Regions from separate parts of the Streptomyces sp. NPDC058239 genome, predicted to be linked through region 2. Evidence: riboswitches for the same ligand, from Rfam matches in the RefSeq annotation. Region 2 holds a riboswitch; each other region holds the start of a gene.
The links. Region 2 has a riboswitch for cyclic di-AMP ahead of ACFVYE_RS31570 (peptidoglycan DD-metalloendopeptidase family protein). Riboswitches for the same ligand answer to the same signal wherever they lie in the genome.

Region 1 (3,962 bases), on a different contig from region 2:
CGCCCGGGTCAGATAGAGCCGCTCGCGGGCCCGGGTGATCCCGACGTACGCGAGCCGCCGCTCCTCCTCCAGCTCCTTCACCTGTCCCAGCGCGCGCATGTGCGGGAAGACGCCGTCCTCCATGCCGGTCAGGAAGACCACCGGGAATTCGAGGCCCTTCGCGGTGTGCAGCGTCATCAGCGTGATGACACCGGAGCCGTCCTCGTCCTCGTCGGGGATCTGGTCGGAGTCGGCGACGAGCGCGACCTTCTCCAGGAATTCGGCGAGCGTGCCCGCACCTTCCTCTTCCCCCCGCTCCTGCTCGAATTCGAGGGCGACAGCGGCGAGTTCCTGAAGGTTCTCGATGCGGGTCTCGTCCTGCGGGTCGGTGGATGCCTGAAGCTCGGCGAGGTAGCCGGTGCGCTCCAGCACTGCCTCCAGAACCACCGCCGGGCCCGCACCGGACTCGACGATCGTGCGCAGCTCCTCCATCAGCGTGTTGAACCGCTTGACGGCGTTGGCCGACCGGGCCGCCATGCCGTACGCCTCGTCGACCCGGCGCAGCGCCTGCGGGAAGGTGATCTTCTCGCGCATGGAGAGCGCGTCGATCATCGCCTCGGCACGGTCGCCGATGCCGCGCTTGGGCACATTGAGGATGCGGCGCAGCGGGACGGTGTCCTCGGGGTTGGCGAGGACCCGGAGGTAGGCCAGGACGTCCCGGACCTCCTTGCGCTCGTAGAAGCGCACGCCGCCGACGACCTTGTACGGCAGTCCGACGCGGATGAAGATCTCTTCGAAGACACGGGACTGCGCGTTCGTACGGTAGAAGATCGCGACGTCGCCCGCCTTGGCATCGCCCGCGTCGGTCAGCCGGTCGATCTCGTCGGCGACGAACTGCGCCTCGTCGTGCTCGGTGTCGGCGACATAGCCGGTGATCCGGGCGCCCGTGCCGGCGTTCGTCCAGAGGTTCTTGGGGCGGCGGCTCTCGTTGCGCTCGATGACCGCGTTGGCGGCGGACAGGATCGTCTGCGTGGAGCGGTAGTTCTGCTCCAGGAGGATCGTGGTCGCGTTCGGGTAGTCCTCCTCGAACTGGAGGATGTTGCGGATGGTCGCGCCGCGGAAGGCGTAGATCGACTGGTCCGCGTCACCGACGACGCACAGCTCGGCGGGGGCGTCGCCCTCGCCGGCCGGGCCGACCAGTTCGCGCACGAGGGTGTACTGGGCGTGGTTGGTGTCCTGGTACTCGTCGACCAGGACGTGCCGGAAGCGGCGGCGGTAGTGCTCGGCGACGTCGGGGAAGGCCTGGAGCAGATGGACCGTCGTCATGATGATGTCGTCGAAGTCCAGCGCGTTGGCCTCGCGCAGCCGGGACTGGTACATCGCGTAGGCCTGGGCGAGGGTCTTCTCGAAGCCGTCCGCGGCCTGACCGGCGAAGGTCTCCTCGTCGATCAGCTCGTTCTTCAGGTTGGAGACCTTGGCCGTGAACGCCTTCGGCGGGAAGCGCTTCGGGTCGAGGTCGAGATCGCGGCAGACCAGGGCCATCAGGCGCTTGGAGTCGGCGGCGTCGTAGATCGAGAACGACGAGGTGAAGCCGAGCTTCTTCGACTCGCGGCGCAGGATGCGTACGCACGCGCTGTGGAAGGTCATGACCCACATGGCGTTGGCGCGCGGTCCGACGAGTTGCTCGACGCGCTCCTTCATCTCGCCCGCGGCCTTGTTGGTGAAGGTGATCGCCAGGATCTGGCCGGGGTGCACCCCGCGCTCGGCGAGGAGGTGGGCGATCCGGTGGGTCAGCACCCGGGTCTTTCCGGAGCCCGCCCCGGCGACGATGAGCAGCGGGGAGCCCGCGTGGACCACGGCGGCGCGCTGCTCGGTGTTCAGCCCGTCGAGGAGCGCCGCGGAGTCGATGACGGGGCGGTGCGCGCCGTCGCGGTAATACGCGTCCCTGGGCGGCGGGGACCCGTCGAATACGCCCGCGAAGAGGTCCTCCGGCACCGCTTCGGGTGCGGAGTCCTCGGGGGGCGGCGGGGGCTCTTCCTCCGAGTGCTGGAGGCCGGCCAGGAAGCTGTCGTCAAAGAGGCTGCTCATCGCTTGTCGAGTCTAGGCCGCCGCAACGACACACGACGGCCGCATGGCGAACCGCACCCGACGGCCGGGCACACAAAGACAGCGGGCACCCACGCCGCGTAAGGGAATACGGGCCGTCGTCGGCCCTCGCGACCCCCACTTCATCAAGGTCACGAAAATGTATCGGGCATATCGAACATCGACCTTCACAGCAGCACCACGGGTTGGCTAGCGTGCTCGACCGGGCGGCCCGTACCCCCTGAGGCGAGCCACGCCGAGCGGGCGCCCGCGCCGAATCCGGCCTGCCCTCACGGGAGTTCGGAACCGGGGACCCACACGCAGCACCGGGGTGAATCGGTCCTTATCCCCCACTCGGACCGTAGGGCAGCCTTCCGTTCCGCCCGAACCCGACAGCTAACCCGGTAGGCGGTCCACGGAAGGAGATGCCGGCCTTGGCGTCGCATCGCAAACCGCGCACCCGGGTGCGCACCACCACACCGGCCGTAGGGCTCACCACGGCGGCTCTGGCGTCCGTGACCCTGCTCTCCACACAGAGCGCCACGGCCGCCCCCGCCCCGAAGCCCAGCATCGAGGACGTCCAGAAGAAGGTCGACGACCTCTACCGGCAGGCGGGCACCGCGACCCAGCAGTACAACCAGGCAAAGGAAAACTCCGCCACCCAGCGCGCCAAGGTCGACGCCCTGCTGGAGGACGTGGCGAAGCGCGCCGACAAGCTCAACGACGCCCGCAGGACGCTCGGCGCCTACGCGGCCGCGCAGTACCGCACCGGCTCCATCGCACCGAGCGCCACCTTCTTCCTGGCAGACGACCCGCAGTCGTACTTCGACCAGAGCCAGCTGATGAGCCGGATGACCGGTCAGCAGCAGAAGGCGGTCACGGACTTCCGTACGCAGCAGGCCAAGGCGTCGAAGAAGCGTGCCGAAGCGGTGCAGAGCCTGGAGACGCTGACCTCGACACAGACCACGCTGCGCACCAGCAAGGAGAACGTCCAGAAGAAGCTGGGCGACGCGCGCGCGATGCTGTCGAAGCTGACTGCCGAGGAGAAGGCGCGGCTCGCGGCGCTGGAGCGCAAGAAGGAGGCGGAGGCCAAGCGCAAGGCGGAGGAGCTGGCGCAGCAGCAGGCCGCCGCCAGGGCCGAGGCGGACCGCAAGGCCGCGGAGGCCGCGAAGGAGGCGGAATCCGGCAGCGGTACGGGCACGGGCACCGGAACCGGCTCGGGCAGCAGCGCCACCACCAAGGCGGAGAAGGCCCTCGCCTTCGCCGCGGCCCAGATCGGCAAGCCGTACGTATGGGGCGCGACGGGCCCGTCCTCGTACGACTGCTCCGGGCTCACCCAGGCCGCCTGGAAGGCCGCGGGCGTCGACCTCCCGCGCACCACCTGGGACCAGGTGGAGACAGGCACCCGGATCGCGACGGCGGATCTGCAGCCGGGCGACCTCGTCTTCTTCTACGACGACATCAGCCACGTCGGCATCTACAAGGGCGACGGAATGATGATCCACGCGCCGAAGCCGGGGGCGAATGTGCGCGAGGAGTCGATCTACTACATGCCGATCTACGGCAGCGTGCGACCGTCGTAGCGGCTCACGCCCTTGCGTCTTCAGCTGCCGGACGGGCTTGGATTCCACGCCCGTCCGGCAGCGTGGGCGGCACGGGCCGGCTCAGGTCCAGAGCGTGGCGATGAAGATGTTGGCGAGCGTCAGCCCGCCCACCGCCGCGAAGGCGCCCTTGTCGACCTTCTCCTCGTCCCGCTTGACGTAGACGAGCGCGAGGATCACGACCAGGAGCAGCAGCTTGACCCCGATCTTGATGTTGTTCACGTGGTGGTCGTCGGCCTCGTTGAGCCCGACCAGCGCGACACCGGTGACCAGCATCGTCAGTGCGCCGTGCAGCAT
Region 2 (3,962 bases):
CCGGTCTGTGGAGTGCGGAGGGGTTCGGCGGGGCGAGCCGGGCCTGGCACGCCTGGCAGCTGGCCCATGTGATCCCGGACGCACACAGCCTGCGGCCGGTGCTCTACAACTCCTGGGAGGCGACCGGCTTCGACATCTCGCAGGAGCAGCAGCGCGCCCTCGCCGAGCGCGCCGCCGCGATGGGCGTCGAGCTGTTCGTCGTGGACGACGCGTGGTTCGGGCAGCGCACCAGCGACCGCGCCGGGCTCGGCGACTGGACGCCGAATCCGGACCGCTTTCCCGGCGGACTGAAGCCGCTCGCCGACGAAGTGCACGGACTCGGCATGCAGTTCGGTATCTGGGTCGAGCCGGAAATGGTCAATGCCGACAGCGATCTCTATCGCGCACACCCCGACTGGGTGCAGCATTTCCCGGGACGGGCGCGGACCGAGTTCCGCAATCAACTCGTGCTCAATCTGGCCCGCACCGATGTGCAGGACTATCTGTGGGAGCAACTGGACACACTGCTCTCCAGTGCGCCCGTCGACTATGTGAAATGGGACTTCAACCGCTGCTTCACCGACGCGGGCTGGCCGGGTGAGGAGTATCAGCAGAAGCTCTGGATCGAGCACGTGGACGCCCTGTACGCGCTGATCGACCGGCTCCGGGCCGCGCACCCCACCGTTGCCTTCGAGTCGTGCTCGGGCGGCGGCGGCCGGATCGACCTGGGGATTCTGTCCCGCACGGACCAGGTGTGGACCTCGGACAACACCGACCCGCTCGACCGCCTCACCATCCAGGAGGGCTTCGGTCAGATCCATCCGGCCCGGGTGATGGCAGCCTGGGTCACCGACAGCCCGAATATCCAGCTCAACGACAGGGTCAGCTCACTGCGGTTCCGTTTCGTGAGCGCGATGGCCGGTGTGCTCGGGGTCGGTGGGGACCTCACCGACTGGAGCGAGGACGAGCTGGCCGAGGCGCGGACCTGGGTGGACCTCTACAAGGAGATCCGGCCGGTGGTGCAGCACGGCGCGCTGTACCGGCTGCGCGCCCCGCGTGGCGGACTCAGCGCGGTCCAGTACGTCCACGGGGACGAGACCGTGGTCCTGATGTGGCTGGAGGCACAGAGGTACGGGGAGCGGCCCCCGGCCCTGCGGTTGCGCGGGATCGACCCCGCAGCGACATACACCTGCCTGGACACCGGGGCGGTTCACCACGGTTCGGTACTGCTGCATCAGGGGCTGCACACCGGGCTTCGGGGGGATCTCGATGCGCGGGTGCTGAGGCTCCGACGCGAACGATGAGCGCGATATGTCCGCAATGGGTGTATTTGGCTGAATGTGCCCCGCTTGTACGGGAGATGGTCGCCCCCTCGTGAGCGGAATCATATCCGTGACGGTGTGTGCCGGCGGGGCGGTCGGGCATTCCGTGCGCGGTGCGGAAAGCCAAGATCCTTAATCCACGGAGTGTGACCGGAATTCCGTGCCGATTTCCGAGCGCGGATTCCGGTACGGAACCAGTCACTTGTTATCGCCGTCCCGACTCGCTTACGGTCACCGTCAATCCGGACGGACCGCCTAGTCCTGCCGCCGACCGGAATTCGCACCCACTCATCGCGTGGCAGGAGCGGGGGAACCAGGTAGGCCGCCGATCGGAGAAATCCGGCCGGCTAGGGGTGAAGTCGCGCTCAGCGCGGCCGGGCATCTCCAGCCCGAACCCGACAGCTCACCTCGCAGGCGCCGGAGAGGAAGCACGTCATGCCCATATCGGGTAAGCACCGTCGTACGAAGTCCGGCATCATCGCCCGTGGCGTCGCCGCCGCAGGCGCCGGTGGTGCTGTCATCGCACTGCCGCTGCTCGGCGCCACCGGTGCTCACGCCGCGTCGCAGTCGGCCCCGACCGCCGTGCCGCAGTCGGCCTCCGCCGCCACGCACTCCGCCCCGGCCAAGCCGGTCGCGCAGAAGCAGGCCGCCACCACGACGTACTCCGTGGTCTCCGGCGACTACCTGTCGAAGATCGCCACCGAGCACAAGGTCAAGGGCGGCTGGCAGAAGCTGTACCAGGACAACCGCAAGGTCGTCGGTGAAGACCCCGGCCTGATCCTCCCGGGCATGAAGCTGACGCTCGGCGGCAAGGCGTCGGGTGACGCCGCGTCCACCGGTGCCGGCACGGGTGCGGCCCTCCCGTCGAAGGCCCTCTCGGTGCCCTCGTCGGTCGTGGAGAAGTCCGCCCCGGCCAAGTCCGCCCCGGCCAAGGTCTCGACGGTCACGGAGTCCAAGACCTCCGCCCCGGCCGGCCAGAGCAACAGCTCCGGCTACAGCCACCCGGTTCCCGGCAACCACACCACCGGATACCGCGCCTCCGGCTCCAACTGGTCCAGCGGCAGCCACACCGGCATCGACTTCCCCGTCTTCACCGGCACCAGTGTGAAGGCCATCACCTCCGGCACCGTCGTCACCGCCGGCTGGGGCGGCGCGTACGGCAACCAGGTTGTCATCAAGCACGCCGACGGCCACTACTCGCAGTACGGTCACCTGTCCTCGATCTCCGTCTCCGCGGGCCAGGCCGTGAGCACCGGTCAGCAGATCGGCCTCTCCGGCGCCACCGGCAACGCCACCGGCCCGCACCTGCACTTCGAGGTCCGCACGGGCCCGGCGTACGGCTCGGACATCGACCCGATCGCCTTCCTGGCTTCGCACGGCATCTACGTCTGAGCCGGACGAGCGGGCAGTTGAGCAACAAAGCATGAACTGAGCAACACAGAAGGGGCGGTGCGCGGCGGCGCACCGCCCCTTCTGCTTATTCCCCCTTTACCAAAAACTGACCGGGTGGTCTATCTCACCACCCGTCAACCCCTTATTGCGGTCGCGTAGGTCACATTCGGCGGTGCAGGATAAGCGTTTGTGGCAGACGATTCGAGAAAAAATCAACGTGGCGTCATCAACCGACATGGCGTCATCGGGTCGTACGCAGCGATTGGCGACAGCTTCACCGAGGGAGTCGGCGACCCCGGCCCGGACGGAACCTTCGTCGGCTGGGCAGACCGTTTCGCGGTACTTCTCGCGGACCAGCTCCCGGACCCCGATGCGGGGACGAGTACCGAAGGCTCCACTCACGGGAATTTCAGGTACGCCAATCTCGCCGTACGCGGACGCCTCCTCGACCAGATCGTCGAGGAGCAGGTGCCGCGCGCCAAGGAGCTCGCACCCGATCTGGTGAGCTTCTGCGCGGGCGGCAACGACATCATCAGGCCCGGCACCGACCCCGACGACGTGGCCGAGCGCTTCGAGCGGGCGGTCGCCGAGCTGACCGAATCGGTCGGCACCGTCCTGGTCACCACCGGCTTCGACACCCGAGGCGTTCCCGTGCTGCGCCATCTGCGCGGCAAGATCGCCACCTACACCGCCCATGTGCGGTCCATCGCCGACCGCTACGACTGCCCGGTCCTCGACCTGTGGTCGCTGCGGTCCGTCCAGGACAGGCGCGCCTGGGACGACGACCGGCTCCATCTGTCGCCCGAGGGACACACCAGGGTCGCGCTGCGCGCCGCCCAGGTCCTCGGCATCGATGTGCCGGCCGACCCAGACCAGGAATGGCCCCCGCAGGCACAGCGCGGAACGCTCGAAGTACGGCGCGACGACATCCACTGGGCGCGCGAGTACCTGGTCCCGTGGATCGGCCGGAGACTGCGCGGCGAGTCCTCCGGCGACCATGTCGAGGCGAAGCGGCCGGACCTCCTGCCGCTCTAGGCGGCGTCCGCCACCGTGGTGCCCTCGCTCGCCGGACGGCCTGGAGGTTCAGGCCCGTCCGGCGAGGGGCGACAACGGGGAAGCCGGTATCCGTTCCAGCACACCGCCCGCGAAGACGTCGTACAGCGGCAGCGTCTCCAGATGCACATAGCCGATATGGCAGTCGCAGACAGCCAGCGGGCAGGCCCGCGGGCCGAGAGAGCGCCGGTAGCTCCCGTCGTAGAGGTTGCCGAG
Region 3 (3,962 bases), on a different contig from region 2:
CGCCAGTTCCACATCCGGGTGGGCGCGACGGAAGGCGCTCAACACCGGCGGCAACAGATGGATGCCCGCGGTGGTGAATGTGCCTACCCGGAGACGTCCGCCGGAGAGTCCGGAGAGACGGGCCAGTTCGTGACGGGCCAGGTCCATCTCGTCGAGGATCCGCCGTGCGCGTCCGACCAGCAGCTCACCGGCGGCCGTGAGGCGGGCCCCTCGGTGGTGGCGCACCAGCAGTGCGGCGCCCGCCTCCCGCTCCAGCTTGGCGATCTGCTGGGAGAGCGCGGGCGCGGTGTAGCCGAGCCGGGCGGCGGCCCGGGTGATCGATCCGGCCTCCGCGACCGCCACCAGCGCCGCGAGTCGTGTCGGGTCGTACATTAAGCGTTCCTTTTGGCAGACCCAGAATATTGCAAGTACACGCTAAAGGCTCCGCCGGGCCAGGGTGGACCCATGGACGCACAATTGATCGCCTTCATCGGGGTCGCCGCCGGAATGGTCGCGCTGCCGGGCGCGGACTTCACCGTCGTCGTACGCAACGCGCTCGCCTCCCGGTCAGCGGGGGTGGCGACCGCGCTGGGTGTTGCCGGCGGACTCCTCGTGCACACCGCGCTGGCCGTCGCCGGGCTTGCCGCTGTGCTGGTGACGCTGCCCGTACTGTTCCGCACCGTTCAGCTGCTCGGCGGGGCCTACGTCCTCTACCTCGGCATCAGCGCCCTGTACGCGGCGCGGCGGCGCACCACGGGCAGGGCGGGCGAGGCCGAGGGCGAACCAGCAGGGCAGGGAACCGTACGCGCACTGCGGCAGGGCTTCCTCACCAACGCCCTGAATCCCAAGGCGCCGGTGCTCTTCCTGAGTCTGCTGCCGCAGTTCGTTCGCGACGGGCAGCCGCCGCTCCCGAGGACCTTGCTGCTCGCAATGATCGTGGTGCTGCTTGCGCTGATCTGGTTCCCAGCCGTGGCCCTCCTGGTGGACCGGCTGGGCCGGTGGCTGCGCCGGCCGCGTGCCGCCCGCGCAATCGAGGGCGGCAGCGGGTTGGCGCTCACCGGTCTGGGGCTGGTGCTGGTGTCCGGTCCCCTGTTGCACTGAGTATCGAGCGGGTCAGCGGCGCAGACCATGGCCTGTCCGGCGGATCACGGCCGGGGGCGCGTGCCCGATCCGCCGGACAGACATCAGCGGACCCGCCCGTAGTAGACGCTCTTCGTCCAGATCTTCTCCAGCCGGACCACCGCGCCGGTCCTCGGCGAGTGCCAGATCCTGCCCTTACCGGCGTAGATCCCCACGTGGTAGATGCTGCGGCCGTAATGGAAGAAGACCAGGTCGCCGCGGTGCCTGTGCGAGGCCGAGATATGGCGGGTCTTGTTGTACTGCTGCTGGGCCGTGCGCGGGAGCTTCTTGCCCGCCTTCTTGAACGAATAGACCGTCAGACCCGAGCAGTCGAAGCGGTTGGGGCCGGTGGCCCCCCATCCGTACGGCGATCCCTTCTTCGACGCGGCGATGTTGAGTGCCTTCATCGAGAGAGTCGCTGCCTGGGCTTGCGTCGTGGCGCCAGGGGCGAGCATCGTGCCGCCGACGGCGGCCAGTGTCAGAACCGAGGCCGTGCCGGCCCGGGCGAGCAGAGACGGGACATGAACCTGCGCAGCCATGCGCAACCCTTCGTCAGCCGCCTGTGAAGGATGACCTGTCGGGTTCGGGCTGGCGAAGTTGCCCGGCCGCGCTCGGCGGCTTCACCCCAAGGGTCGATGGGTGTTCCGGTCGACCCGTTGTGCTCGGGTCCTCCACTCCTGCCGATCCACTTCTGTCGACCAGGCATCCGGACGGCGGCAGGACTCGGCGTCCGCCCGGACCGCCCCGCCGCGGTGGCGGGGGCTTGTCGTCCCAGGGATCTTGACGCACCGACTGCCGGATTTCCGAGGGGAAGCGACGATATGCGAGTCTCCTCACGAATGACCCGTTTGGGTGTGGCTGATGATTTCGAAGACCGTGCAGGTCGCTCGGACCGGTCTCGTACCAGGGGTGGAATGACGGATTCTGCTCACTGCCCTCGCGAAAAAAGCAAGTTGAGATGTCGCTCGCGCGGGGGAATCCCTACGCCGAACGAGCTAGGAATTTCGATTTGCCTGCCGGGCGTGTCGCGCAGGGGAGTTGAGCGAGGTCCGCCGGAGTCGGGGTCGGAGCGGGTTGAGCAAACTCCGTCGGAGGTGAAGACAGGGGGAGTTGGGCGGACCCGGCCGGGGCCCAAGACGCAGTGGGCCGATCAACTCGCCTGAGCGGGGGGTACGGTGACACGTCCGGCCCGCCGTTCCCCGTCCAGCACGCGCAGCGCCCGCGCCAAGGTGGCGGCGTGGATCTGCGCCTCGCCGCGCTCATGCATCAATGCGAGGGCGTCCCGCAGCGCGCTCGCCCGTGAGGCCAGTGCCTGCGCGGCGCGCAGTGCACCGTAGGTGTCGCTGCCGCGGGCCGGGTTGATCCGGCCCAGTTGGTCCAGGACTTCGAGGTAGCAGTCGATGAAATCCCCCTCGGCGCGCGTCAGTGCGGGGAGCGGCGGCAACTCCGGTGGCTGCATCGGGCGTTCACCTCGCGCTGTGCGGCGGGAGTGACGACTTCCGGTTCTCCATGATGTGGTCCACCAGACCGTACGCCTTGGCGCCCGCCGCGTCGAGGATGAGGTCGCGCTCGATGTCGGTGGTGATCTGCTCTGCGCTGCGGCCCGTGTGACGGGCCAACAGTGTGGTGATCATCTTGCGGACCCGCTCCAATTCCTGTGCCTCGATCTCCAGATCGGACGGCTGGCCCTGAACCGGCTCGGTCAGTTCGGGCTGCTGCACGACGACCCTGGCGCCGGGCAGTGCGTGCCGCCGGCCGGGAGCGCCCGCGGCGAGCAGCGCGGATGCGCAGGAACCGGCCTGGCCGAGGCAGTAGGTCTCCACCTCGCAGGTGAGGTACTGCATCGTGTCGTAGATCGCGGACATGGCTCCGAACGAGCCGCCGGGGGAGTTGATGTAGAGCGAGACGGGCCGGTCCGGGGCGTCGTACTCCAGATACATGAACTGGGCGATCAGATCGGTGGCCGCGGTGTCGTCGACCGGGGTGCCGAGGAAGACGATCCGTTCGGCGAGCAGCTTGGAGTACGGATCGAGGGTGCGGATCCCGTTGGTCGTGCGCTCGGTGAACTCGGGCAGCACGTGACGGGCGGCGGGGCGGAACAACATGGCGTTGCCTTTCCTCCGGGGCTGTACGGGGCTCTGCACAAGCATCTGTAAAAAATGTACAGGACGTACAGAAGGTTGTGATGGAGGCATGATCCTAGTGATCCACAAAAGCCCCAGTTCAGAGGCTGTTTTGGCTGTTCGCTGAGGGCGGATATCTCACAATCTCTAGACGTCTTGCTCGTCAGGCTGCTTCGTCTTCACTGAAACCGAGTAGAGAAGTGAGGTGGTCCGAGGCGGCGCGGAGGTCCTCGGGGCTCGGGTGGACGTACATCCGCTTGGTGAAGTTGGCGTTGGCATGCCCGGCCCATGCGGCGAGGACGACGTCCGGCACGCCGTTGACGGCAAGAAACGTGAGGCACCAGCGACGTGCGTCGTAGAGCTGGACCTTCCGCAGCTTCAGCTTCCGCTGCAGGGAGTACGGGGCCTCACGGAGGTCTCGAGTCGTGAGCGGCTGGCCGAGGGCCACGATGAGTCACGCCTGGTCGACCACCGCCTGAAAGTGACCGAGGCATCTGAAAGTGGCAGCGCACCCCGCAGGTAACGTCACCCATTGAGGTGATTTCTGGCACTCGCGTTGCGGCCCCTTTCAGAGCCGAGCCGTCCGGCCTGCGTCCGCGGGCTCCGCATAGCGGTGGAGGCACGGAGCCCGAGACGGCGACGAGTTGCCCCGCCGCTGCGTCGGCAGTGCGACTGCTTCCCTGCCGACGTCCGGCAGCGGCCGCACTCGCCAACGCCCACCCTTCCCGCGATCGACCCGGT
Region 4 (3,962 bases), on a different contig from region 2:
GTGCCGAGCCGGCGCAGCGACTCCTCGGCCGCGGCCTTGATGTTCGCGGCGGAGAGCCCCTTGTACGAGGGGTGGGCGCCGACCTTGGTGGCGACGACGATGTCGGAACGGTTGGAGCGTGCCGCGAGCCACTTGCCGATGACGGTCTCCGACTCGCCGCCCTCGTTGCCCGGGATCCAGGCGGAGTAGGCGTCGGCGGTATCGATGAAGTTGCCGCCCGCCGCGGTGTAGGCGTCCAGCACGGCGAACGACTGCGCCTCGTCGGCGGTCCAGCCGAAGACGTTGCCGCCGAGGGCGAGCGGAAAGACCTGGAGGCCGGAAGGGCCCAGCTTACGAAGAGAAGTCATAACTGGATCAACGGATTCCGGCAGGTCCGCTATTCCGGCAGACCGGCAGCCCTGACGTCGGGGGGTGAGCGTCAGGACTGCCGGGGTTCAACGGCCTGTGAATGGGCTCGGATCACGAAGGCCGGGAGGCGGCCGGCGGATCAGGGGTTGAGGCCCTTGTCGCGCAGCCAGGCCATCGGGTCGATGCCCGTACCGTCGGGGGTGTGGACCTCCAGGTGGAGGTGCGGGCCCGTGACATTGCCGGTCGCACCGACCCGGCCGATGGTCTCACCGGTGGTGACCTTCTGGCCGACACTGACGCCGATCGAGGACTGGTGGCAGAACCACAGCTCCGTACCGTCCTCGAGCTCCAGCACCGTGCGGTAGCCGTACGAACCGGACCAGCCTGCCGACTTGATGGTGCCGCCGTGTACGGCCTTGATCGGGGTGCCGGTCGGCGCCGCGAAGTCGAGGCCGGTGTGGTAGCCGGAGGACCACATCGAGCCGGCCTGGCCGAAGGTCGAGGTGATCGTGTACGAGGAGGTCGGGATGGCGTAGCTGGCGGCGAGCTTGGCGAGCCGCAGGGCCTCTGCCTTCGCCTTGGCTTCCTCCTCCGCCTTCTTCTTCTCGGCGGCGGCCTTGGCCTCGGCCGCGTCCTGCTGCTTCTTGGCCTCGGCGGCGGCCTTCTCCGCGGCCGCCTTCTCCTGGGCCGCCTTGGCCTCGGCGTCGGCGGCGTCCTGCTGCTGCTCGGCCTGCTGGAGGATGCGGGCGCGGAGTGCCTCGCCCGCGTCCGCCGTGCCCTGCTCGGCCTCGGCGGTGGTGAGGCCGGCGGTGGTGAGCGGGGCGGCAGCGACGGCGGCGGCCTTGTCGGCATCGGACTCGCCGGAGAACAGGGAGCCCACGCCGGGAAGGGACTTGGCGTCGGGGAGGTTGTCCGAGATGGAGTCGGGAAGGGAGATGGAGACCGGCGGCTTGCTCTGCGCGGTGGCCATGCCGCCCGCGCCGACTGCCGCGATGACACCGACCCCGAGCACCGTGGAGCTACGGGCAAGTCCGTTGCGCTGCTTGGCGACGCGATGCTTGCCGCGTACGGGGCGGACGGACTCCTCGGTGGGGTTCCACTCGTCCCAGCTTCTGTCGGGCTCGCCGTTGACGTCGGCGCGGAATTCGCTGCCGAACTCACCGGCGAAGTCGCCGCCCGTCTCGGCGCCGAACGCCGTTCCCGTCCCGGTGGTTCCGTAGTCGGAGCCGAAATCGGATCCGAAGTCGGCACCGAAGTCGGAACTGAACTCGGGGTTGAACCGAGAGGGGGCCTCGGGGGCAGGCTTGTTGGACGCCACGGGGGCGCACTCCTTTCCTTCCTTCTCGCCTACCGGGTTAGCTGACGGGTTCGGAGCAGGAAGGTCTCCTACGGGCCCCTCTGCCTCTCACGAGACACAGGTGTCCGATTCACCCCATGTAGGTGGTTCCCCGGTTCCCTTGCGGAATTCGGCGCTCGCGCACGGTGCCGCCACTGACGACGGCTGGGACGACCGCGCTGCGTTATCGAACGTTAATAGACACACGGGTCTGATTCCAAGCTGTTCCCACTGATCGTTCAGGTCTTTGGCCTGGACTTTACGGGACACAACCGGGTGGAATCGGACGAGTTGATCGACCCTCAGCCATTACCCGGTTTCTGACGTTGCGTCAAATGTTATGCGGAGCGACGCCTTTCGGTTACGTACGGTGGCATCCCGGACCGAGGCCGCGCCCCAGGCCGCGCGAGACACTCGACCCGCGCGAGACACCCGACCCGCACGAAGCACCCGATCCACACGAAGCACCCGCCCCACCCGTCACGTCGTTTCCTGGCCCACGATCTTCACGGTCCTGCGCCGGTCCGGCTGCCCCTCTGCGGGACGTACGACCGCGAGCAGCGCCATGTCGTCGGTCGTCTCACCGCCCGTGTGCAGCCGCACGTCATCGGTCAGCGCGGACAGCAGCTCCTCGGGCCCCGGAAAGATCCGCCCGCGCAACCGGGCCGCCGGGTCGTAGAAGACCCCGTCCGAGTTCCGCGCCTCGGAGAGACCGTCGGTGTACAGGAGCAGAGTCGTCCCCGCCGGCAGATCCCACTCGTCCGCCCGGTCGGGCCACACCCCCAGGTCCATCCCGAGCGGCAGCGCCGGCACCGTGGACCCCAGCACCTCCACCGCCCCGTCCGGGTGCAGCAGGATCGGCTCGGGGTGACCGCGGTTGACGATCCGCACCCGGGACACCCCGGACGGGATCTCGGCCAGTACGGCCGTGATGAAGCCCTCGACCGCGTCCAGCCCGCCCCTCGCCCCCTCCCGCGCCAGCGCCCGCTCCAGCCGCTGCGCCACGCCCTCCAGCGAACGCTCCTGCTCGGCCGCCTCCCGGAACGCCCCGATGACCACCGCCACCGACTCCACGGCGTCGAGCCCCTTCCCCCGTACGTCCCCGACCACCAGACGCACCCCCTGCGGGGTGTCCGCCACGGCGAACAGATCTCCGCCGACGAACTCGTCAGCCTGCGCCGCCTCGTACCGCGCCGCCACATGCAGCCCGCCGATCCGGTCGGACGGCTTCGGCAGCACCGCCCGCATGGCGGTCTCCGCGATGACCCGCGCGGAGGCCAGTTGCTCATTGCCGCGCCGTACGACCGTGTTGATCACGACCGCGAGGACCGAGACGGTGGCCAGGGTGAGCAGCTCGATCAACGGCACGACCAACGGCAACGGGTTGCTGTACAGCCGCAGCACGGTGACGGCCAGCATCGAGGCGATGCCGGTACAGATGGTGCTGGGCAGCGAGAAGAACGGCGCGGCGATCAGCGGGGCCGCCACGAACAGCGGAATGGCAGTGAAGACCGGCGGGGTGAAGAGATCGAACACCAGCCCGCCGAGGATCATCAGGGCGGGCAGCATGCGGACGAACCGCCGGGAACGGGTGCCACCCTCGGCATGTCTGCCGCGCCGCTTCAGCCGCTTCCACACCTGTGGTCTCCTGCCCGGTACGCGCGCGGCTGCGGACGGTACCGCGCCCCACCCCCAGGCTCGCCGGAGCGGAGCCGTGCGGCGACTCCTCATCGACCAATGGGGGTACATACGTGGTACAGGTCACACACCGCCCGGACCTGCTCCTTCATGGGCCCGCAGGCCGGCCGTCCCACGTCCCGGAACGCGACGCGAAATGAATCAGGCCCGGCACGCTGCATGCGTGCCGGGCCTGATTCTTCAGTAGCGGGGACAGGATTTGAACCTGCGACCTCTGGGTTATGAGCCCAGCGAGCTACCGAGCTGCTCCACCCCGCGTCGGTAAACACAACTCTACGGCATGTTCGGCGCGCGAATGACCACTCGGCGAATCATGGCCACTCGGCGCCCGGTCCGTGCCCCCCGACGTGGTGACGCCGAACCGCGTGGCCCCGCCCCCTCAGTGCGTCTCGGTGATGCGAGGAGTGGCTTTCCCGTCGACCGCCGGGGGCTTCATCGGCTTCGCGCCGCGCTGCAGCGAGTGAAGGATCGCCAGCCCCTGGCCGACCACGCCCGCCGCCATCTCATTGACACCGTTGGTGCCGTTGAGAACGGTGAGGTCGGCCCCCGACATGCCGCGGGCGGCCGCGTCGGCCAGGGC

Region 1: another riboswitch for cyclic di-AMP. It lies ahead of ACFVYE_RS28580 (NlpC/P60 family protein); the one in region 2 lies ahead of ACFVYE_RS31570 (peptidoglycan DD-metalloendopeptidase family protein).
Region 3: another riboswitch for cyclic di-AMP. It lies ahead of ACFVYE_RS22205 (C40 family peptidase); the one in region 2 lies ahead of ACFVYE_RS31570 (peptidoglycan DD-metalloendopeptidase family protein).
Region 4: another riboswitch for cyclic di-AMP. It lies ahead of ACFVYE_RS23065 (M23 family metallopeptidase); the one in region 2 lies ahead of ACFVYE_RS31570 (peptidoglycan DD-metalloendopeptidase family protein).

The regions. Positions count from the first base shown of each region.
Region 1 is NZ_JBHVWS010000031.1:88,760-92,721, reverse strand. Features, by position in the region: gene pcrA (DNA helicase PcrA) at 1-2,067, opposite strand, end outside; cyclic di-AMP (ydaO/yuaA leader) riboswitch at 2,326-2,491, shown strand; gene ACFVYE_RS28580 (NlpC/P60 family protein) at 2,490-3,647, shown strand; gene ACFVYE_RS28575 (hypothetical protein) at 3,729-3,962, opposite strand, start outside.
Region 2 is NZ_JBHVWS010000038.1:6,546-10,507, forward strand. Features, by position in the region: gene ACFVYE_RS31565 (alpha-galactosidase) at 1-1,283, shown strand, start outside; cyclic di-AMP (ydaO/yuaA leader) riboswitch at 1,577-1,731, shown strand; gene ACFVYE_RS31570 (peptidoglycan DD-metalloendopeptidase family protein) at 1,737-2,693, shown strand; gene ACFVYE_RS31575 (SGNH/GDSL hydrolase family protein) at 2,883-3,728, shown strand; gene ACFVYE_RS31580 (STM4011 family radical SAM protein) at 3,777-3,962, opposite strand, start outside.
Region 3 is NZ_JBHVWS010000020.1:117,906-121,867, forward strand. Features, by position in the region: gene ACFVYE_RS22195 (LysR family transcriptional regulator) at 1-372, opposite strand, end outside; gene ACFVYE_RS22200 (LysE family translocator) at 445-1,080, shown strand; gene ACFVYE_RS22205 (C40 family peptidase) at 1,164-1,637, opposite strand; cyclic di-AMP (ydaO/yuaA leader) riboswitch at 1,641-1,813, opposite strand; gene ACFVYE_RS22210 (hypothetical protein) at 2,249-2,557, opposite strand; gene ACFVYE_RS22215 (ATP-dependent Clp protease proteolytic subunit) at 2,565-3,200, opposite strand; gene ACFVYE_RS22220 (hypothetical protein) at 3,385-3,669, opposite strand.
Region 4 is NZ_JBHVWS010000022.1:22,923-26,884, forward strand. Features, by position in the region: gene ACFVYE_RS23060 (aldo/keto reductase) at 1-347, opposite strand, end outside; gene ACFVYE_RS23065 (M23 family metallopeptidase) at 488-1,666, opposite strand; cyclic di-AMP (ydaO/yuaA leader) riboswitch at 1,678-1,830, opposite strand; gene ACFVYE_RS23070 (PP2C family protein-serine/threonine phosphatase) at 2,165-3,253, opposite strand; tRNA gene ACFVYE_RS23075 (tRNA-Met) at 3,567-3,640, opposite strand; gene ACFVYE_RS23080 (SPFH domain-containing protein) at 3,762-3,962, opposite strand, start outside.